Regions from separate parts of the Xenorhabdus sp. SGI 60 genome, predicted to be linked through region 2. Evidence: predicted binding sites of a transcription regulator. Region 2 holds the regulator's gene; each other region holds the start of a gene.
The links. Region 2 encodes Fur, which represses iron uptake genes when iron is present. Its sites were predicted from a motif close to ATAATAATGAGAACNACTATCAA; they were not measured.
Positions count from the first base shown of each region.

Region 1 (5,935 bases), 2.7 Mb from region 2:
GATGGCGATAGATAACCCGCGTTTTCTGCCTTAATGTCAAAACCCCGCGACTGTTGACCACCAAGAATGGATGATAATTTGTATTTTTGATTCCTTAGAAATTAATCATAAGAAAGGTGGAAAGATCGGGTTATGGATTATAGCAATAATGCAGATAATTTATCTAATTAACTTACCAAATAGCACCCCGTGGCGACCAATAACCCCGAGAGACTTATGCCGACAACGGGGTTATAAAGCCAGTAATGCCTTATTTTTTTATGGCAAGCTGATACGCCTTCGTGTCACATTTTTGTGTTTCCGGGCACTGCTTGCAGCCCCCGCTGAGGCAGGAGGAAGCATCCACTTCCTCCAGTTTACCCATTATGACAAGCTGCTTGAGCATGGCTTCTACCATTGGCAGCGGTGCTGAGAACTGATGGCTCAATGACCCGGCATCGGTACGCCCGTTGAGGGCAACAGCATCTCTGATTTTCAGCAGGTTAATCATTTATGGCTCCTCAGTGGCTCCGGCTAGTGACAGCTATTGTTTGAACATTCGCAACTATGGCCAGCAGCGTTGTTGAATGTCACAGTGACTCGGCTGCGTGCGCAGCGTAAACCAATAACTATCAGGATGTTAAACAGGATCACGGCCAGAATGGTGATCAGGCTACTTTGTGGATGAGCTGAAAACGTTGTGATTTGATAAAACAGGGCTGACAGAGAATAAGCGACGTTTAATCCCCACAGAATCGAGAATGTCATCCAGCCACGACTGGTTTCACGGGCAATGGCGCCCATCACGGAAACGCAAGGTACGTACAGCAACACGAAAATCAGGTAACTGTAAGCGGAAATGGCAGAGCCAAATTTGGCGCTCATTGTTCCCATAGAGCTGCGATCCATGTTGCCATCCCCTTTGCTGGCTTCAATCGGGTTAGAAAGTGCGCTCAAAGTGAAGGTTTCTTTCAGGCTATCCCACGTTTCTGCGACAGAATCTTTGAGTTGATCCAGTAAATTAAATTCATCTGGATTAAATGACTCTTGAGCAATGTTTTCTGCGGTATAGAGGGTATTTAGGGTTCCTACAACCACTTCTTTTGCCATCGCTCCAGTGATAAGTCCGACGGTGGCTTGCCAGTTATCGGAATGCACACCGATAGGTTGCAAAACAGGAGTGAGCACTTTACTGACGGAGGCCAGCGCCGATTGGTTGATATTGTCTACGGTCTTACCGGAGAAGGAGAAACTGTTCAGGGCACCAATCAACATGCTTGCTGCGACAATCACTTTACCTGCGCGTATGACAAAACCTTTCAGCCTTTGCCATGTCTGGAGCAGCAGGGTTTTGGTATGGGGAACGTGATAGACCGGCAGTTCCATGACAAATGGCGATGCTTCACCGCGCATTAGCGTGAATTTCAATAGCAGCCCTGTCAGGATGGCGATGACAATCCCCAGAATATACAGGGAGAAAACGATGCTTGCGCCGTCTTGGCCGAAGAAAGCCGCCGCAAAGACGGCAAAGATCGCCAACCTTGCCCCGCAAGACATAAACGGTGCCATCATGATGGTAATCAAGCGTTCACGAGGGGCATCCAATGTCCTTGAACCCATGACGGCTGGCACATTACAACCGAAGCCAACAATCAGGGGCACAAAGGATTTACCCGGCAGCCCCAAGGCTTGCATCAGCCTGTCCATGACAAATGCCGCCCGTGCCATATAGCCGGAATCTTCCAGAAAGGAGAGGAACAGGTACATCATGCCAATTTGGGGAACCAGCGGCAGTACGGTATTGATACCCCCACCAATACCTTGAGCAAGGAACACCGTTAACCAATGCGGGAAATGGAGAGTATGACCAATCCATTGCATTCCATCAATAAAAATGGCGGTGGAAGCGCCGTCAAAGATAGGCTGTAAAGCTCCCCCTATATTGATAGCCAGCACAAACATCAGGTACATGACAAACAGGAAGATAGGCAGACCCAACCAGCGGTTCAGAATAACGGCATCTAACGCTTGGGTCAGTTTGTTGGGGGTGGCTGTGCGGGTATCAATGACAGCCAGACAAATTTCACTGATGGTTTGATAGCGTGAGCCTGCAATGATGAGGTCAGGTTCTTCGATTTGTTGTTTTTGTAAGCGTTCGCTGCTTTCAGCCAGTTGTGCGTGAGTCAGGCCGGATACTCCACGGCTGTAAATATCCCCTTCCAGGACTTGTAAAGTCAGCCAGCGGCGCTGTTGTGGGGTGAATTTTTCTGCGATCTGGCTGGAAAGGTGGGAAATCTCCTGCAATAACGTATCAGGATAATTAACCTGTACAGGGCGGGTATGCTGAGGGTAATGGTCGATGGCTTTTTTGAGCGTATCTATCCCTGTGGCACGGGTTGAAACCAGTGGGATGACCGGACAGCCAAGGCGTTTTTCCAGTGCAGGAATATCAATATTGATGCGTTGATTTTGGGCGATATCCAGCATGTTCAGCGCAATGATGCAGGGAACACCCAGTTCAATCAATTGCAGTGAGAGATAAAGGTTACGTTCCAGATTAGACGCATCAACAACGTTGATCAGCATATCTGCTTCGCCACTGAGGATATAGTGGCAGGCGATTTGCTCATCAATGGAAGTTTGCTCAGAAATGGTGGTAAGGGAGTAAGTGCCGGGAAGGTCGACAAGTTCGATCTGATGGTTATTGGTGGTAAAGTGGCCGGTTTTGCGTTCTACGGTAACGCCAGCCCAGTTTCCCACGCGTTGGTGAGAGCCTGTAAGCTGGTTAAAAAGCGTTGTTTTGCCGGCATTGGGATTACCAATCAGGCCAATGGTTAATTGTTTCATTATACTTTCTGCCAATCAGGAAAGTGAATTTCGTACCTTAGTTATATTCAGTACCAAATTGACTTAGGGCCTTGCTAATTCAGATCTTCATGTAACATGAGAAATGCCAGGTCTTGTTTACGAAGGGTAAGGTTAACTCTGCGTGTTTCGATTTGTATTGGATCGCCTAATGGCGCGAAGCGAATGACCTGAAATGTTGAGCCAGGTAACATGCCGAGTGACAATAATTTTTGTCGGTAAGCTGGGGTAATCTTTGGAGAAAATCCCAGAATTTTATATCTACGTTCTGGAATAAGAACCATATAAATCTCCATTCTAATTGAAAAAATAAGTGATTATAAGAATTATTATCCTCAATAATGGAAGAACCACAAGAAAAAAGTATGGTAATTTCTCTGAATTATAGTTGTTAATGATAATAATACGCAATTGCGATGTTAGCCATTTATCCTGAATAATGTGGAAATGAATTGATATTAATCAAATTAATGTTTATTAAAATAAATTTTTATCAAGAAGGGGAATATTCGGATATTTTTTATTGATAAGCCCCGTTTAATAAACAAGGCTCATTGATTTCAATTTTATTATTAATTTAATAAATAATTTATTGGTATTTACTAACTAAGATCCTGAACTGACACAATTGAGCCAGTTCAGGAAATCATTTAAGCCATCTAACGTTTTTTATTAATTAACGTTTTTTGTTAAAAGCAGCGGCCAATGCATCACTCATGGCGCTGTTGGCTAAAGGCGCAGAACCTGAACGCGAAACAGGTCGATTTCTGCCATTACCGTTACGGTTATTGCGATCCTGGCGGTTACCTTCTTGGGCGCTACGGCGGGCTTGAGTTTCGCCTGGTTGCTCATCAAGACGCATGGTTAATGCAATACGCTTGCGGTTGAGGTCAACATCCATCACTTTCACTTTCACGATGTCACCTGTCTTGACGATGGTGTGTGGATCTTCCACAAAGCGATCGGATAAGGAAGAGATATGAACCAGACCATCCTGATGGACACCGATATCCACGAATGCACCAAAATTGGTCACGTTAGTTACCGTACCTTCCAAGATCATGCCTGCTTGTAGGTCGTTCATGGTTTCAACCCCATCGGCAAATGTGGCGGTCTTAAATTCAGGACGCGGATCGCGACCCGGTTTTTCCAACTCTTTCAGGATATCGGTAACAGTCGGAATGCCAAATTTTTCGGTCGTGAACTCTTGGGCGCTCAGGTTACGCAAATTAGCAGGGTTGCCCATCAGTTCAGGCAGTGTCTGCTGGGTTGTTGCCAGGATCTTCTCAACCACGGGATAGGCTTCTGGGTGAACCGTTGAAGCGTCCAGCGGGTTATCACCCTGATTAATGCGCAGGAAGCCCGCACATTGCAGGAAGGCTTTTGGTCCCAGACGGCTGACTTTCAATAATTGATTACGGTTGTCGAAACGACCGTTTTCATCGCGCCAGTTAACAATATTTTGGGCAACAGTGCGCGTCAGGCCAGCAACGCGAGTCAGCAAGGCAACAGAGGCCGTATTCAGGTCAACACCGACGCTATTTACACCGTCTTCAACCACGTTATCCAGTTTCTTAGCAAGCAGGGTCTGGCTAACATCATGTTGATATTGACCAACACCGATGGATTTGGGTTCTATTTTCACCAGTTCAGCCAGTGGATCTTGCAAGCGGCGGGCAATGGAGACGGCGCCACGCAAGGAAACATCCAAATCAGGGAATTCTAGTGCAGCCAATTCAGAGGCGGAATAGACAGAAGCTCCCGCTTCGCTGACCACTACTTTTTGTGCCGTGACGTCAGGATACTGTTTTTGCACGTTGACAAAGAAACGTTCTGTTTCACGGGATGCAGTACCATTGCCAATGGCAACCAACTCCACTTGGTGTTTGGTGCACAGCGCTGCGACGATAGCAGCCGCTTTGTTTTCCTGTCCGGTGTGCGGATAAATGGTATCGGTAGCAATCAGTTTGCCTGTCGCGTCAACAACGGCGACTTTTACGCCTGTGCGCAAACCCGGGTCCAGGCCCATTGTTGCACGCATACCCGCAGGCGCAGCCATCAGCAGGTCATTCAGGTTACGGGCGAATACGTTGATGGCCTCGTTTTCGGCTTTCTCACGCAGTGTACCCATCAGTTCGGTTTCCAGATGCAGCAGCACCTTGATGCGCCATGTCCAGCTCACCACGGCTTTGCGCCAATTGTCAGCCGGTGCATTGTTCAGGCGCAGGTTCAGGTGATCGGTAATAATTTGTTCGCAGTGGCTCTCTTTTGGTGCTTCCTCAAATTGTGGATCCGCATTCAAAGAGAGTTGCAGGATGCCTTCATTGCGTCCACGGAACATAGCAAGGGCACGATGGGAAGGAACAGTGGCGATGGCTTCGTGGTGGTCGAAGTAATCGCTGAATTTAACACCTTCTTCCTCTTTACCCTCGATAACCTTGGAAACCAGGTGGGCATTTTTCCATAAATATTCACGGACCTTCGCCAGCAAGGTTGCATCTTCGGCGAAACGTTCCATCAGGATATAGCGGGCGCCATCCAATGCTGCCTTGGTATCAGCAACGCCCTTGTCAGCGTTGATATAGGCAGCCGCCGCCAGTTCTGGTTCTTGTTGTGGATCTTGCCACAGCAGATCGGCCAGAGGCTCCAATCCGGCTTCAATGGCAGTTTGTCCACGGGTACGGCGTTTAGGTTTATAAGGCAGGTACAGATCTTCCAACTCAGTTTTGCTCAGTGTCGCGTTAATCGCTTCTGTCAGCTCAACAGTTAGCTTTCCCTGTTCCTCAATGGATTTCAGGATAGTCTGACGGCGGCTGGACAGTTCACGCAGATAACCGAGACGGCTTTCGAGTTGGCGGAGCTGTGTGTCATCCAGACCACCGGTGGCCTCTTTACGGTAACGGGCGATAAAGGGAACTGTATTTCCCTCATCAAGCAGGGAAATGGCAGCTAGGATTTGCTGTGGTTGAGCCTGTAGCTCACCGGCAATGATTCGACTTAAAGATTCATTCATGGTCTGTTTTCTTCAACTTCTTTAGGGCCTGTAGATATTCAGGGACATCAGCAGACAGAGCCGGATAAGATCAAATTT
Region 1 is NZ_CP196860.1:128,522-134,456, forward strand. It holds gene ACSJJG_RS00590 (FeoC-like transcriptional regulator) at 251-490, opposite strand; gene feoB (Fe(2+) transporter permease subunit FeoB) at 514-2,826, opposite strand; gene feoA (ferrous iron transporter A) at 2,901-3,128, opposite strand; gene ACSJJG_RS00605 (Tex family protein) at 3,521-5,857, opposite strand.
Region 1: feoA (ferrous iron transporter A) is a predicted target of Fur. The motif match lies at 3,158-3,180, and genes of this name have one in related genera.

Region 2 (5,935 bases):
TACTAAGCCCTGGCGAGTAAACGGTGCGTATTCATTGGAAATTACCACCAAGGGGACACAAATTGTCGCATTTGACCAGTCTGGCGTATTTTATGGCCTGCAATCACTGTTTTCCTTACTTCCCGCCAATGGAACGCCAAAGATTGCGACACTGACGGCAAAAGATGCACCACGGTTTGAATATCGTGGCGTGTTCCTTGATGTTGGACGAAATTTTCATAGTAAAGAAGCTGTCCTGCGTCTGCTTGATCAAATATCCCACTATAAGCTGAACAAGTTCCATTTCCATTTGAGTGATGATGAAGGCTGGCGTTTGGAAATACCAGGCTTACCGGAGTTGACAGAAATCGGCAGTCAACGTTGTCATGATCTGAGTGAGACTCAATGCTTATTGCCGCAATTGGGATCAGGGCCAGATAGCAACAATATGGGAAGTGGTTATTTTAGCCGTCAGGATTATATTGATATTCTGAATTATGCCAAAGCCCGCCAGATAGAAGTGATCCCAGAAATTGATATACCTGCCCATGCTCGTGCCGCAGTGATGTCGATGGAAGCGCGTTATAAGAGACTTATGGCACAAGGCAAAAAGCAGGAAGCCAATGAGTATCGTCTGCTTGATCCGACAGATACCTCGAATACAACTTCCGTGCAATTCTATGATCGCCACAGTTATCTTAACCCGTGCATGGACTCTTCAAAGCGGTTTGTCGATAAAGTGATTAGCGAAATTGTTGCCATGCATAACGAGGCCGGTCTGCCGTTAAATACATGGCATTTTGGTGGGGATGAGGCGAAAAATATTCGTTTGGGCGCTGGATATCAGGATAAAGATGGAGTGATTGTGCCAGATAAGGGGATTATCAACCAGAAAATTGAAAACAAGCCGTGGGCAAAATCTCAGGCTTGTCAGAAAATGATAGCGCAAGGTGTCATTAAAGAGGTTGATGAACTTGCCAGCTACTTTGCCATTGAAGTTAGCAAAATCGTCAATAACCATGGTATCAGCACCATGCAGGCATGGCAGGATGGCCTGAAACATGCCAAATCGGCAAAAGATTTCGCCACTAAACATGTTGCGGTGAACTTTTGGGATACCCTGTATTGGGGAGGTTATGATTCTGCCAATGACTGGGCGAATAAGGGCTATCAAGTTGTGGTTTCCAGCCCTGATTATATCTATCTGGATATGCCATATGAAGTTCATCCGAAAGAGCGGGGCTACTATTGGGCGACCCGCTTTAATGATGAGGCGAAAATTTTCAGCTTTGCCCCGAACAATATGCCACAAAATGCTGAAACCTCGATGGATCGTGATGGCAATTACTTTAATACCCATAGTAATAAACGCTGGCCGGGGGCTTATGGTATGTCGGGGCAATCGTGGAGTGAAACCGTGCGTACCGATGAACAAATGGAATATATGATCTATCCACGCTTACTGCCGCTGGCGGAACGGGCATGGCATCAGGCGGAGTGGGAGCAGAATTATCAGCATGGCAGGGAATATAAAGGCGGAATAACGCATTATGTTGATACGGCTCTCCTGCAACAAGACTGGGAACGCTTTGCCAATCTGATAGGGCAGCGAGAACTGGCTAAACTGGATAGAGCGAAAATTTTCTATCGTTTGCCTGTACCTGGCGGCAGAATTGTTTCAGGAACACTGGAAGCGAATATCGCATTACCGGGGGTGGTTATTCAATACTCATTGGATAATGGAAAAACATGGCAGGATTATAATGACAGACAGCGGCCTCATGTCAGCGGCAATGTGAAAATTCGTTCTGTCAGTACTGATGGAAACCGTTTTAGCCGCATAGATGAAGTTAAATTCTAACGATTCTTTGAGGTATGAGGGCAATAAATTGATAAAGCAACCTGCCGATTAGCTTGATAATTATTCGGCAGGTTGCTTATTCAGATGAATAAATTCAGATGAATAAATAGTGGAGCGAATTACTTTATTGTCAGCGCTTGTTTATCATGCTTTTGCATCATGAAGCGAGCTTTCTTTGCGGCAATCACCATCAGCACAGTGACCATATAAATAAAGACTGTGGTTTGAAAGCTTAATTCCATAGCGTTCAGCGATGTTTTTCTGACGCTCTTCAATGAATTCATCACTAAATTCAATGACCTTACCGCAGTCGAGACAAATCAGATGGTCATGATGTTGCTGCTGGGTGAGTTCAAAAACCGATTTGCCGCCTTCAAAATTGTGGCGTGTGACAATGCCAGCATCATCGAACTGGTTCAACACACGATAGACAGTGGCGAGGCCAATCTCTTCACCGATATCAATCAGTTTTTTGTAGAGATCCTCCGCACTGACATGATGGCATTCTGGGTCCTGTAGCACTTCCAGAATTTTCAGTCGTGGAAGTGTTACTTTAAGTCCAGCATTTTTCAATGCTTTATTGTTGTCGGTCATGCGGATTCAGTCCTGTAACTTGAGTTAAGTGTACTTATGATACTTGGGGGTATCGTGAGGGAATCATGATTCTGTTTCACGTTGCTGATTATAGGCATGGATATTAAAAATGAAAACCATGCCTATTCATATATCATGACACATTATGCAAGAATAATCCTGCCTGAAAGGGCTTTTCTCTTCTTATTAAGCGCCTAGAATCTCTGACAGACTCATTTCAGCCTTGATCTGTTGTACCCAGCTTTCAACGCGCTCATCCGTCAATTCTGGTTGACGATCTTCATCAATGGCCAATCCAATAAAGTGGTTATCGTCGACCATGCCCTTAGAGGCTTCAAAGTGATATCCTTCGGTTGGCCAGTGGCCCACAATAATGGCACCACGAGGTTCGATAATATCACGAATGGTACCCATAGCATCACAGAAGTACTCTGCATAATCTTCCTGATCACCACAGCCGAACAAAGCAACCAGTTTTCCTTCGAAATTGATCTCTTCCAGTGTTGGGAAGAAATCATCCCAGTCACACTGGGCTTCGCCGTAATACCAGGTTGGGATGCCAAGCAACAAGATATCGAAGGCTTCAATGTCTTCTTTGCTGCTTTTGGCAATATCGTGGACTTCAGCAACATCAGCACCGCCCAATTTTTCTTGGATCATTTTGGCGATGTTCTCTGTGTTGCCTGTATCGCTGCCGAAGAATATACCTATTATTGCCATAAAATGGGTTAACCTCTTGTTTTATTTGTGTATTAAATCTATACACATCACGCTGAAATCAGCTAGAAAAATGTCAGTTTCAGTAACATGAAAAGCGTTATTTTGACCAAACATCCATGACAAATCTGTCAGATTTGTGTGGTGACACCGCTTCATTGTGTTTAATAAAAGCCGTTAGTCGGCAAGGTGATTTTTTTCTGTCAGTTGGGCTAATAACATTTGTTCAATCAATTCACTGCGGCTAATGTTGCGCTGTTTTGCCAGATGGTTTAGTGCATCAACGGCATCTTCATTAAGTTTGAGTTCCACTCGACGCAATCCTCTGACTTTATCTCGTCGCAACTGGTTGCGTTTATTGATCCTAAGCTGTTCATCCCTGGACAGCGGATTTGTTTTAGGTCGCCCGGGCCTGCGTTCATCTGCGAACAAATCCAGTGTGGTGCGATCAGTTTGTTCTTTTGCCATAAATTCAATTGATAATGGGCGTGTACCAATAATATAGCGGGCAATAATACCTTAGCTGGACGCGTGTCGCTACTAGTTGATGAGAGAGATTGTTGGAATGGCTCAAACGACATTTACATTTAGGATGAACCCCTGACCCGAATGATAGTCGGGTTACTGTTCTTAGTGAGTGGTGAGAGAGACTTGCTTCATAATGAAATGAATTCTAAAGCGAAACAAGTCTCATATTTTCAATAAATTTCTTTTTCAGTCATCACTTTGTTTGTTGATACCAAAGTTGTGCATATAAGCCATTTTGCTGTACCAGAGCATCATGTGAACCTGATTCAGCTATTTTTCCTAAATCTAAAACGAAAATCTTATCGGCATGGCGGATAGTATTTAGTCGGTGAGCAATGCTGATCACCGTTCGGTTTCGGCATATCTCAGCCATATTGCTCATGATGGCAGCTTCGGATTCATAATCCAGTGCGGAAGTGGCTTCATCAAGGATCAAGATTTTGGGGTCATTCAGTAATGCCCTTGCCAAAGCGATACGCTGTCGTTGCCCGCCAGAAAGATTGCCCCCTTTTTCTCCCACCGGATGCGCGAATTTATGTGGAAACGCATTGATAAAATCCACTGCGCCCGCCAAGATTGCCGCCCGATAGACTTCCTCATCACTGGCATTGGGCTTACACAGACGAATGTTATCCGCAATGCTGCCGGAAAACAGAATGCTCTCCTGCAAGACCACGCTCATGTTACGGCGCAGTGATACCGGATCGGCAATCGCTAAATCCATTCCATCCACCAAAACCTGACCGTGTTGTGGCACATATAACCGCTGCAACAAGCGGGTCAGTGTACTTTTGCCGGAACCCGATGGCCCTGTAATACCAATAAATTCTCCGGCTTTAATTTCCAGTGACAGATTTGCCAACACTTCCGGCGTATCTGCATGGTAACGGAAGCGTATATTGCGGAATTCAATCTGGCCGGCCAGTTCGGGTGCTGATGCCAGCCCTTGTTTACTGCTTTCCATTGGCTCATCAAGAATATCACCCACCCGCCGCAGAGCGATCAGGGTATGCTGAAAATCTTGCCAGACTTGTGCCAGTCTCAGGATGGGTTGGGTAACATGTCCCGCCAGCATATTAAAAGCAATTAATCCGCCAGGGGACAGATCTCCATCAAGCACGCCACGGACTCCCCACCACAAAAGCAGAGCGGCAACCACTTTTTGGATTAGCTCAATCCCTTGCCCTGCGGCAAGTCCGCTTTTTTGGGCCGTAAAGCGTTGGATTAACTGCTGGCTCAATACCTTTTGCCATTGATGCAAAAAGCGTTTTTCTGTCGCAGTGGTTTTGATGGTTTCAATACCCGTGACTGCTTCTGTCAGGAAGCTGGTAGCATTGGCATCGGCTTCATACTCTTTTTCTACCTTGCGTCGAATGATGGGACCGACGGTGATCCATAACAAGAAATAGAGAGTGAGCGAACTGATGACAATCCATGTCAGCAGGGAGGAGTAATGAAACATCACGCCCAGAAACAGAATGATAAAAATCAGGTCAAGCAATAGCATAAGAGTAGAGCCGGTCAAAAACTGGCGGATCTGCGCCATCTCCCGCACTCTGGCGATGATTTGTCCTGTTTGCCGTTGCTTGAAATAGGGCAGGGGTAATCCTACGAGATGGCGATACAGTCTGCCGGAAAGTTCGGCATTGATTTGGCTGGCCATATGTCCAAACACGGTATTACGCAGGAAACCATACAGAGGTTCGGCCAATGCCAGCGCCAGCATCGCCATACCCAGCACATGCAGGCTGGAAATACTCCGCCCAACCAGCACCTTATTGATGACATTTTCAAATAATAAAGGTGCCGCCAGTGCAAAAAGTTGCAACACGATGGCAAACAGAAAAATGTCCCGTAACTGATTTTTTTGCCTGAAAACAGAGGGATAAAACCAGCTCAGGCCGAATTTGATTTGCTGCTTGGTGAGGGATTTATCCGCCACCAACAGCACCTTGAATTCACTGCGATTTGTTTGCTCACCGGGCATCGGATAGGCCAATGCACACACTTTATGTTTGCCGGTGGTGGGATCGAATATTGTAAATGCGTCAGGACGGATTTCTGATAGCACCCACCAACGCTGATCCAATTCAACCAATGCAGGTAAAGGCAATGTAGCAACGGTATCGGGTGTCAGCAGTTCAAACTTGCTGCGTAGCCCAATGGCATCCGCTGCTTCACGTAGCTGTGGATCTGTCAGCGCCAGAGAATCTACACCCAGAATATGGTGCAGTTGCCCGACAGAAGCCACCTTGT
Region 2 is NZ_CP196860.1:2,801,904-2,807,838, reverse strand. It holds gene ACSJJG_RS12870 (beta-N-acetylhexosaminidase) at 1-1,840, shown strand, start outside; gene fur (ferric iron uptake transcriptional regulator) at 1,985-2,434, opposite strand; gene fldA (flavodoxin FldA) at 2,621-3,154, opposite strand; gene ybfE (LexA regulated protein) at 3,329-3,619, opposite strand; gene ACSJJG_RS12850 (type I secretion system permease/ATPase) at 3,873-5,935, opposite strand, start outside.

Region 3 (5,935 bases), 2.8 Mb from region 2:
ACATCAATGCCAATCCTAAAGAGAGTGCAGAGATAGGATCTGATACCAATCCTCCAGGACTCATAATGGCAGGTCCAAGAGAATGTACCGCAATGGCTTCTTTAAACAGGGTATGAAAATTGAAATTAACTACTTTCATGACCATCAAAGCCATGAATGTTGCTCCTGCCAGCAATAGAATTGCTTTAATAATCTGAACCCATGTTGTCGCCAGCATTCCGCCAAATAAGACATAAAGCACCATCAAAATACCGACCAAGACAACAGCGACGTAATAATTTAATCCGAATAGCAACTCGATCAGTTTTCCAGCTCCGACCATCTGAGCTATTAGATATAAGGCAACAACAACTAACGAACCCATTGCGGATAAGGTACGAATGGGGCGTTGCTTCAACCGATAAGAAGCGACATCAGCAAAGGTGTAACGCCCCAAATTTCTTAATCTTTCGGCAATGAGGAATAGAATTATTGGCCAGCCAACGAGAAAGCCAATGGAATAGATCAACCCATCATAGCCAGAGGTATATACTAACGCTGAAATTCCCAGAAACGAGGCGGCTGACATATAGTCACCTGCTATTGCCATACCATTCTGGAAACCAGTAATACGTCCGCCAGCGGTATAGTAATCTGAACGTGAAATAGTCCGCTTTGAAGCCCAGTAAGTAATACCAAGCGTTAACCCGACGAATAACAGGAACATGATAATTGCCTGAATATTCAAAGGTTGTTTTTCTACATTACCTGAAATGTCATCTGCTTGAGCTAGGATAGGGAAGAGGGAAGAAAATAGTAATACGATTTTTTTCATTTTCTCACCTCGTTGAGAATAGTTGATGTCAGACGATCAAATTCACCATTCGCCCTGATTATATAAATTCCGGTCAGTATGAAAGATATGAAAATGATCCCAACTCCTACAGGAATTCCCCGTGTCATACTGGTGTTTTCATGAAGTGGTGTTCCAAGCCATTCAGGAGCAAAAGCAATAAGGAAAATAAAACCAACATAAAGCACTAACATGATGATGGATAACAGCCAGGCAAAACGCCCTCGCTTCTTAACTAACTCCTTAAAGCGGGGATTATTTTCAATCTCTTGATAAATGCCGTCACTCATTGGAGTATCTCCTGTTGATGTTTAAACGTCACACCTTAAGCACACCATATCCGAGGAATTTGCTAAGCCTACGGCTCCGCACTTTTGGTGATACGTTATCAGGCCGCCTTACGGCGGCGCATATGTTTTACGACATATTGATGGATTGCTTTTCTTCCAGCAGTTTTTCAACAACTCCCGGATCGGCCAGCGTGGAGGTATCTCCTAAGTTACTGGTATCACCAGAAGCAATCTTGCGCAAAATACGTCGCATAATTTTCCCGGAACGTGTTTTGGGCAGAGAGTCTGTCCAATGAAGGATATCAGGTGTTGCAATTGGGCCGATTTCTTTACGAACCCAATCTCTGACCTCGGTATACAGTTCAGGGGAAGGCTCTTCACCATGAACTAGCGTGACGTAGGCGTAAATAGCTTGTCCTTTGATATGATGGGGGATACCAACAACGGCAGCTTCAGCGATTTTGGGGTATGCAACTAAGGCTGATTCAATTTCTGCGGTTCCCAAACGATGGCCTGAAATATTCAGAACATCATCAACACGGCCAGTGATCCAGTAATAGCCATCTTCATCACGTCGAGCGCCATCGCCACTGAAATACATTCCCTTGAAAGTGGAAAAATAAGTCTGTTCAAAACGCTCATGATCGCCATACAAAGTTCGTGCCTGTGCTGGCCAGGAATCCGTGATAACCAGGTTGCCTTCACTCACACCCGCTAAAATTTCTCCAGAATTATCAACCAAGGCCGGACTAATACCAAAAAATGGCAGAGTGGCGGAGCCTGCTTTGAGATCGGTAGCGCCTGGTAGCGGTGTGATCATGAATCCACCGGTTTCGGTTTGCCACCATGTATCTACGATAGGACATTTACTGTTGCCTATTTTTTTGTAGTACCATTCCCATGCTTCTGGGTTAATGGGTTCGCCCACAGAACCCATAATGCGCAAGGATGTACGCTTAGTCCCTTCTATGGCTTTATCACCTTCGGCCATCAATGCCCTGATGGCGGTTGGCGCAGTATAAAGAATATTAACTTTATGCTTATCAACCACCTGACAAAGACGGTTAACATCGGGATAGTTGGGGACACCTTCAAACATTAACGTCGTGGCACCACAAGACAAAGGCCCATATAGCAGGTAGCTATGCCCTGTTACCCAGCCTATGTCGGCTGTACACCAGTAAATCTCCCCTGGTCGATAATCAAACGTGTATTTAAACGTTAAAGATGCGTAGACTAAATAACCACCAGTCGTATGCAGGACACCTTTAGGTTTACCTGTAGAGCCTGAAGTATAAAGAATGAATAATGGATCTTCGGCACCTATTTCTTCAGCAGGACACTCAGCACTCACACTCTCGGTCAGTTCATGCCACCATAAATCACGATTGTTATTCCAGTTTTTGGTATTTCCGGTACGTCTGAAAACAACCACATTAGTTACACTAGTAACGTCAGAATGGTTCAGAGCCTCATCGACATTTTTTTTCAACGGGATTGTGCGGCCCGCTCGCAAGCCTTCATCTGCGGTAACCATGAGTTTAGCGTTGGAATCGATAACTCGGCCTGCGATGGCATCAGGAGAGAAACCACCAAAAATTACGGAATGGATCGCTCCGATACGGGCACAGGCCAACATTGCGACGGCGGCTTCTGGCACCATTGGCATATAGATAGCAACAATATCGCCTTTTTTGATCCCCAGTTTTTTCAACACATTAGCAAATTGGCAGACGTCATGATGTAATTCTCGATAGGTAACATGGCGGGATTCTGCGGGATTATCTCCTTCCCATATAATGGCGGTTTGATCACCACGCTCTTGCAAATGGCGATCAAGACAGTTGGCACTTAAGTTCAGGGTGCCATCTTCAAACCAGCGGATGCTGATATGCCCAGGATCGAAAGAGGTATTTTTGACCTTGGTGTAAGGCTTAATCCAGTCAACTACTTTACCTTTTTCACCCCAGAAGCCCTCTGGGTCTTGCAATGACCTTTGATAGTCATGTAGGTACTGTTGCTTGCTTATCAGGGCCGTATCTGCAATATCAGCAGGAATAAGATGCTTGATTATTTGAGTCATATTTTTATCTCCTTGCAATTGTTAATACTATGTCAAAACAAGGTTAACTAAAGTGTAAGAAGAATTTTTGTTTCTTTTTTGCGCGGAAGATCACGCAATAAAGAGAATGAATTTTATGGAATGATCATTTAATGCTGTAGATTTAAGCAATGCTAAGTAATGAGTTTATTATTTTTATTGGATTTATATTCTGTTATTTAAGTTAATTATTGATATTTTTATCTATGAAGAGGCATGAAATGTGAGTGTATAAAGAAAACCATAGCGATATTATGGAATTGATAATCATTTTCATTATTGTTCAATTCACTATAATAATCATGCTGTTCACAAGGTGTGAGCTTTATATATTCTAAATTCTAAACAACTGGAGATATGATATGAGCCATTCATTGCCTTCTCTACCTTACTCCTATGATGCGCTAGAGCCTCATTTCGATAAACAAACGATGGAAATTCACCATACTAAACACCATCAGACATATGTTACTAATACGAATACTGCTCTGGAAACCTTCCCAGAATTAAGCAAACTTGATATTAATGATCTCATTCAGCAGCTTGATAAAATTCCAGCCGATAAACGCACTTTTATTCGCAACAATGCGGGTGGTCACTCAAACCATAGCCTGTTTTGGAAGGGTTTAAAATTAGGCACAGTATTGGATGGTGCCTTGAAAACCGCGATTGAGCGTGATTTTGGCAGTATCGACAGTTTCAAGGAAAAATTTGAACAAGCGGCCGCAACTCGCTTTGGTTCTGGCTGGGCTTGGTTGGTACTGAAAGAAGATGGCAAACTCGCAGTTGTTTCAACAGCCAATCAGGATAGCCCACTAATGGGTGAAGAAATAGCCGGTGCTTCTGGTTACCCGATTGTGGGTCTGGATGTATGGGAACATGCTTATTACCTGAAATATCAGAATCGTCGCCCTGATTACATCAAAGCATTTTGGCATGTAGTAAACTGGGATGAAGCGGCGAAACGTTACGAAGAAAAAACGAAATAATCTTCTAATTAGTTTTTCACAAGAATGCTGGCCATCGCTGTGACCAGCATTTTTATTGCCTGTAATCTTGGCTATTATGCCAGGATAATACGTGTTCATCTTCACCAGCTCATTGAGAGGGAATAAAGAATGTATTATCCACAAATATATAGAGGAAAAATATCATCGTCAGAAACACTGGGTTTCAGTGCGATCAATAAACTGGTGGTGAATGGTCGTCTACAGCTAACCTCTCTTGGGTTAGAAGGCGATGAACAAGCGGAAACTCGTTTTCATGGTGGAGTTGATCGTGCGCTTTGCCATTATCCAAGAGAGCACTACCTATTTTGGAAAAGGCAATTTCCTGAATTGATGGAATTATTTGTCTCTCCCTTGTTTGGTGAGAATATATCCACAGAAGGAATGACAGAAGATAATGTCTATATTGGTGATATTTTCCAATGGGATGAAGCTCTGATTCAAGTAACTCAACCACGCTCTCCTTGTTATAAACTCAATTTTATTACAAACATCAGTGAGTTTGCTGCGATAATGCAAAATAATGGGCGTTGTGGTTGGTTATATCGTGTTATCTCTCCGGGTTTGGTTAATGCTGGTGAACCGATAAAACTGTTAAGCCGTAATAGCGATGTTTCTGTTAAGGAAGCCATTTCCATTGCTTTTCATAATCCATTTGATGAAGAGCTGTTTCGTCGTTTAATGGGGGCTGCTGGGCTGTCTGCCAGTTGGAATCTAACGATGCAAAAGCGCATATTGCATGGAAAAATCGAGAATTTTAATCGTCGTTTATTTGGTCATTAAGGAATCTATATGCCAAAGGGGGAAATGGGATACCCTTTGGCATTCATATAAGGTCGTCTGTTACGGATGAGCTATCAAACCTACCGCTTCATAGACTTTATCCAAGGTTGCCTGGGCACGAGCCTGAGCCTTTGCCGCACCTTCTGCCATGATTTGGTTAAGTAAAGCTTCATCGTTACGGAAATGATGGAAACGTTCCTGTAAGCCTGTCAGCATTTCACTTACAGCCTCTGCGACGGCTCCTTTCAAATGACCGTACATTTTACCTGCAAACTCGGTTTCTAATTCAGGAATAGTTTTACCTGTTACACCCGCGAGGATATCCAGTAAGTTGGAAACGCCGGGTTTGTTTTCCTGATCATAACGTACGCAAGGTGGCTCGTCAGAATCGGTAACCGCACGTTTAATTTTCTTGGCGACAGATTTAGGGTCTTCCAGCAGGGCAATGACGTTATTGCGGTTATCATCCGACTTCGACATTTTCTTGCTCGGATCTTGCAATGACATTACGCGGGCGCCACCTGTTGGAATGAATGGCTCTGGAACAGTGAAAATATCGCCGTATAAAGCGTTAAACCGCAGCGCCAAATCACGGGTTAATTCAAGGTGTTGCTTCTGGTCAATACCCACAGGGATCTGATTAGCCTGATAAAGCAAAATATCAGCAGCCATTAGAACCGGATAATCAAACAGGCCCGCATTGATATTTTCTGCATGACGGGCTGATTTATCCTTGAACTGAGTCATGCGGCTAAGTTCACCGAAATAAGTGTAGCAATTCAGCACCCAGCTTAACTGAGAATGTTGTGGAACATGTGACTGAACGAAGATGGTGCTTTTCTTTGGATCAATACCACAGGCAAGGTAAAGTGCCAGCGTATCCAGCGTGCGTTTTTTCAGTTCATTGGGATCTTGACGCACA
Region 3 is NZ_CP196860.1:42,820-48,754, forward strand. It holds gene actP (cation/acetate symporter ActP) at 1-814, opposite strand, end outside; gene ACSJJG_RS00195 (DUF485 domain-containing protein) at 811-1,122, opposite strand; gene acs (acetate--CoA ligase) at 1,250-3,205, opposite strand; gene sodA (superoxide dismutase [Mn]) at 3,586-4,212, shown strand; gene yiiM (6-hydroxyaminopurine reductase) at 4,342-5,013, shown strand; gene trpS (tryptophan--tRNA ligase) at 5,074-5,935, opposite strand, start outside.
Region 3: sodA (superoxide dismutase [Mn]) is a predicted target of Fur. The motif match lies at 3,484-3,506, and genes of this name have one in related genera.

Region 4 (5,935 bases), 920 kb from region 2:
ACTTCACTGTCAACCAAAGAGAAACGATTGCGCAATTCCTCTGATACAGCTTCCGTACGCACTTGCTTGCCATGCTCTTTGCTATCTGCATAAATCATACGTATTTTTTTAGAGCCAAGATTACGGCGCACTATTGCCGGGCGATTGTTCTTCAACGTCGGTTTGTGGACATAAAATTCATCAGGGTTTACTGCCCCCTGCACAACCATCTCCCCCAAACCATAAGCTGATGTAATGAACACAACCTGATCAAAACCTGATTCAGTATCAATCGTGAACATCACCCCAGACGAAGCCAAATCAGAACGCACCATGCGCTGTATACCCGCAGAAAGTGCAACACCTCGGTGGTCATAACCTTGATGGACACGGTAAGAAATGGCACGATCATTAAAAAGTGATGCAAAGACATGCTTGATAGCCACCATCACCGCATCAATGCCTTGCACATTCAAGAAAGTTTCTTGCTGTCCAGCAAAAGAAGCATCCGGCATATCTTCCGCAGTTGCAGAAGAGCGCACAGCGAAAGAGGCATCAGGCTCGCCTTCAGACAATTGCAGATAGGCATCACGAATATCTTTTTCAAGTTGAGCCGTAAATGGCGTATCAATCACCCACTGACGGATCTGTGCGCCAGTTTTAGCCAACTGATTGACATCATCAACATTGGTTTCATCCAGCAATTGATAAATACGCTGGTTCACACCACTTTGTTCCAGAAAATCATTAAATGCCTGTGCAGTTGTAGCAAAACCATTGGGAACAGACACGCCAAGTTCAGCCAGATTGGTGATCATCTCGCCCAGCGAGGCGTTTTTACCACCAACCCGATTAACGTCATTCATACCTAATTGGTTATACCAGAGCACATTGCTTGGGGTGAGGCCACTATTGGACATTAGAAACTATCCTTTTTTACATTCGGAGGTACAAATCGGAAAATTAAAGCTGCACTTCACAGCAGGAAATAGCCTAGCACATTGTCTTGCCAGATATAGAAAGGTGAATCGATCAACCCAACAATATTATTTTTTTACGGGTATAATTCTGGAAAAAATCCAAGGGCATAACGATAAAAGAAGAGAGACAATGATAGAAATCCATCCTTCCCAAACAGCGGAAAATGAAATACTGGAACGCAGCGTATTTTTTATTTCTGATGGAACGGCAATCACCGCAGAAATTTTAGGCCATGCTGTGTTATCCCAATTTCCAATTACTATTACTTCCTATACCTTACCTTTCGTGACGAGCAAAGCCAGAGCAGAGGAAGTCAGAGATCAAATAAACGCGATATATCAGCAAACCCAAATCAAACCATTAGTTTTTTATTCCATCATCTCGGATGAAGTGAAAAGCATTATTACCCGCAGTAACGGATTTTGTCAGGATATTGTTCAAACATTAGTTGCACCATTACAGCAAGAAATTGGCCTGGAACCCAAACCCGAATTACACCGAACTCACGGCTTATCGAAAAAAAATCTGGGGCAATATGATGCACGTATTGCTGCCATTGATTACACTCTCGCCCATGATGATGGTATTTCATTACGTAATCTTGATCAGGCTCAAGTCATTATACTTGGCGTCTCTCGGTGTGGAAAAACACCCACCAGCCTCTATCTTGCCATGCAATTTGGTATTCAGGCTGCAAACTATCCTTTTACCGCAGATGATATGGATAATTTGCAGTTACCCGCTGCTTTAAAATCCTTTCAGCATAAATTATTTGGTCTGACGATCAGCCCAGAAAGGCTTGCTACTATCCGTGGAGAACGGCGTGAAAATAGCCGTTATGCTTCATTACGACAATGTCGGGTTGAAATTGCTGAAGTTGAGGCTTTATTTCGAAAAAATAAGATCAATTACCTGAATACCACTAATTATTCTGTCGAAGAGATTTCAGCCAAAATTATTGACAGCATGGGATTAAAACGTCGTATGTTCTGATTTCAAAACATAACATGTTTAACAATATTTATTCACGACACTTTCTCGCGTAAATATCATGATTGTCTGTTGAATTTACTGGGGGTTGAGTTATTGTGATTCCCCAGTTATTCCAGACTCTGTCACAATACGAAGTAGAATCCGAGAAAGAAAGTATATGTACAAAACAGATGAGTTAAGAACCCACCGCATTGATAGCCTGATCACACCTAAAGCACTTGCAGAACAATATCCTATATCAGACAAAATCTTACAAAATGTGACATTGTCACGAAAGCGCATTGAATCCATCCTAACAGGCGAGGATCAACGTCTATTGGTCATTATTGGTCCCTGCTCCATTCATGATGCTGATGCCGCCCTTAATTATGCCTCTCGCTTACGCACCCTACGCAAAAAATACCAGCAAAATCTAGAAATCGTGATGCGAACTTACTTCGAAAAACCGAGAACTGTTGTTGGTTGGAAGGGCTTGATTTCAGATCCCATGTTGGACGGCTCTTGCCAGGTTAATAGAGGGATCTCCCTTGCCCGTAAGCTGTTAATTGATATCAATGAATTAGGTATCCCGACGGCGACAGAATTTCTGGATATGGTCACTGGTCAATACATTGCCGATTTAATCAGTTGGGGAGCGATTGGCGCCAGAACAACAGAGAGCCAAATTCACCGGGAAATGGCTTCTGCCTTGTCATGCCCAGTGGGTTTTAAAAACGGGACGGATGGTAATACGCTTATCGCTATTGATGCAATACGTGCAGTACGAGCCAGGCATATGTTTTTGTCTCCAGATAAAAACGGCCAGATGACTATTTATCAAACCAGTGGCAACCCCTATGGACATATTATTATGCGTGGTGGGAAAAAACCGAATTACAGTGCTGAAGATATTGCAGCAACCTGCCATAAATTACGTGAATTTCACTTACCTGAACGTTTGATTGTAGATTGCAGCCACGCTAATTGTCAGAAAATTCATCGTCGTCAATTGGATATAGCAAAAAATATTGGTGAACAGATCCAATCCGGCTCAACAGCGATTGCTGGTGTTATGGCTGAAAGCTTTTTGGTTGAAGGAACTCAAAAAGTTATCCAGGGAGGAACGTTAACATACGGCCAATCTATTACTGATCCATGCCTCGGCTGGCAAGATACGGAAGAATTTATCAATATTCTTGACGAAGCCATGAGAAATCGTTCCTGAATCCTTTCCTTATTTTGGCTCCCCCAACTCTCGGGAGCCAATAATCCGAAAAAAAATTTTTTAAATCAAAATATTACTTCAAAATTTCAGGTATAGAAAAAATAACTTGAAGTTAACCACCATTGAAACGATAATTATTCTCAATATCGGAATAATTGTTATTCAATGAATCAATTGCATTGATGGTCAACTCTGACGCAATAAAAAATCTAACAAACCCACTGCTGAATAACAGTGATATATCAGTAAATTGTGTCCACAGGAACACGCTATTTCACCATGGAAATTGACTTGCATGACTTTAATTAAATCACTAAACCTGAAACTGTCTACATTAAGTGTACTCATCTTCGCGAGTTTATCTTCTGCGTATGCCACAACAGTACCTTCGGAAACAGTACATTCCAAGAAAGAGAAATCTTCCAAAGATACTGTAACTGTCTACGCCACTGGCAACCAACGTGACAGCTTTGAAGCCCCTATGATGGTTACAGTCATTGAAGGCAATTCAGCCAGCAGTCAGGTTGCAGACAACGCAAATGATTTACTGCGCAATATTCCGGGCGTTGATATCGCTGGTATTGGTCGTGCCAATGGACAAGATATCAGTATTCGGGGTTATACCCAAAAAGGGGTTTTGACTCTTGTTGATGGTATTCGGCAAGGGAGCAATACCGGACACCTCAATGGTGTATTTCTCGATCCCGCTTTGATTAAGCAGGTGGAAGTTGTCCGTGGTCCATCAGCACTATTATATGGCAGTGGTGCCCTGGGTGGTGTTATTGCCTATCAAACAGTAGATGCCGCTGATTTATTGGAAGAAGGCAAAAATACGGGTTTTCGTGTTTTTAGCCGCGCAGGGAGCGGTGACCACAGTCTGGGATTTGGGGGAGCTGCATTCGGTAAAACCGAACAGCTTGATGGTTTAGTTGCATTTGGCACCCGTGATGCGGGCAATATCCGTTTCGGAAAGGGCATAACAGAAAATAACGATGAATCCATCGGTAATGCGTTGGTAAAAGGCGTCTGGAAAATAGATGACAACCAAAAGTTCAGCGGCAACTTGCGTTATTACCGCAATGAGGCACATGAGCCTAAAAATCCACAAACCATCTATGGCAAGGGAAACGAACGATTAGACCGCACCACAACACAACGTGATGCTCAATTGTCTTATCAATTAAACCCAGCCAAATATAGCTGGTTAAATGCCAGAGCAGATATTTATTATTCCGATATAAATATTAATAACAGAAGCAAAGACAAGGCCTTTGAAGGCCGTAAACAAGAAACTTATGGTATAAAACTTGAAAACCGTTCCCATTTGGGAAGTACTGCCTTTGCTGCACACCAATTTACCTATGGTGGTGAAGCCTATCAACAAAAACAAAAACCAAGTAGCCGTATTGTAGAAGGTTTTCCCAACGCCGATATCCGTTTTGCATCTGGCTGGGTTCAAGATGAAATGACCCTGCGTGATTTACCTGTTTCATTTATTGTGGGTACACGTTACGACAATTACAAAGCCACAAATAGCAAATATGATGATATCAGTGCCGACAAATGGTCATCAAAAGGCGCCATTAGTATTACCCCTACAGATTGGTCAATGCTATTTGCTTCTTATTCCCAGGCATTCCGTTCCCCGACTATGGGCGAAATGTATAACGATTCTAGACACTTTCCTGGAAACTACTGGAAACCCAATCCAAACCTACGCCCTGAAAGTAATGAAACCCAGGAATATGGCTTCGGACTACGTTTCGATGATGTTTTAACCAATAATGATGGTCTGAAATTTAAAGCCAGTTATTTTGATACTCAGGCAAAAGATTACATATCTTCCACTGTGACACCTGATAGGAGATTTACGACATCTTTCAATATTCCAAAAGCTAAAATTTGGGGTTGGGATATTTCTATGACGTATGATTCTGACTGGTTCTCCTGGAACCTTGCTTATAACCGAACAACGGGTAAGAACGAAAAAACTGGGGTATCTATAGGAGCACTCAGCCCTGATACCCTAACCAGCACTTTAGATATTCCATTATCTGACACAGATTTCTCTATTGGATGGATCGGTAAATTCACCCAGCATACCCAAGTTAAAGGAGTATATGGCACCAATAGGGATGAATACGGTCGGAAGGTTTCTCAATATGCAGGCTATGGCGTCAATGACTTCTACGTTAGCTATCATGGCACTGGAACATTAAAAGGGCTAACGACCTCCGTTGTACTGGGTAACGCTTTTGATAAAGCCTACTACTCATCGCTGGGAGCACCACAGTATGGTCGTAATGCCAAACTGTTTGTAAGCTACCAGTGGTAAAAGAATAAACAAATTATTATCCCGATTTTAGAATAAAATTGTTTTTAAACACCGTTTTTTAAGGAGCCAGCAACTGTGAATCAGTCACTTTATGAACGTTACCTACAAGCCAAGGCAGAAAACAAAGCTAAATATGCACGCGATCTGGCGGCTTATCTTAACGTCAGCGAAGGAGAGTTATTGCATAGCCGTGTCGGTATCGACGCAGAACGTTTGAATATTGACGCTCCTACCCTGCTTCAAGAACTGGCAGCAGTTGGCGAAACCAAGGCGATTACCCGTAATGATTTTGCCGTTCATGAACATATTGGCCGCTACGAAAATACCAAATTTAGCCCACATGTTGGTTTGATCCTTAATCCACGTGAGCTTGACTTGCGTCTATTCTTCGAACACTGGAGCAGCGTTTTCTCTTTGGTTGAACCCGCCAGGAATGGCGTGCG
Region 4 is NZ_CP196860.1:1,881,644-1,887,578, reverse strand. It holds gene ppsA (phosphoenolpyruvate synthase) at 1-899, opposite strand, end outside; gene ppsR (posphoenolpyruvate synthetase regulatory kinase/phosphorylase PpsR) at 1,090-1,953, shown strand; gene ACSJJG_RS09050 (3-deoxy-7-phosphoheptulonate synthase) at 2,111-3,157, shown strand; gene ACSJJG_RS09045 (TonB-dependent hemoglobin/transferrin/lactoferrin family receptor) at 3,453-5,492, shown strand; gene ACSJJG_RS09040 (hemin-degrading factor) at 5,568-5,935, shown strand, end outside.
Region 4: ACSJJG_RS09045 (TonB-dependent hemoglobin/transferrin/lactoferrin family receptor) is a predicted target of Fur. The motif match lies at 3,285-3,307, and genes of this name have one in related genera.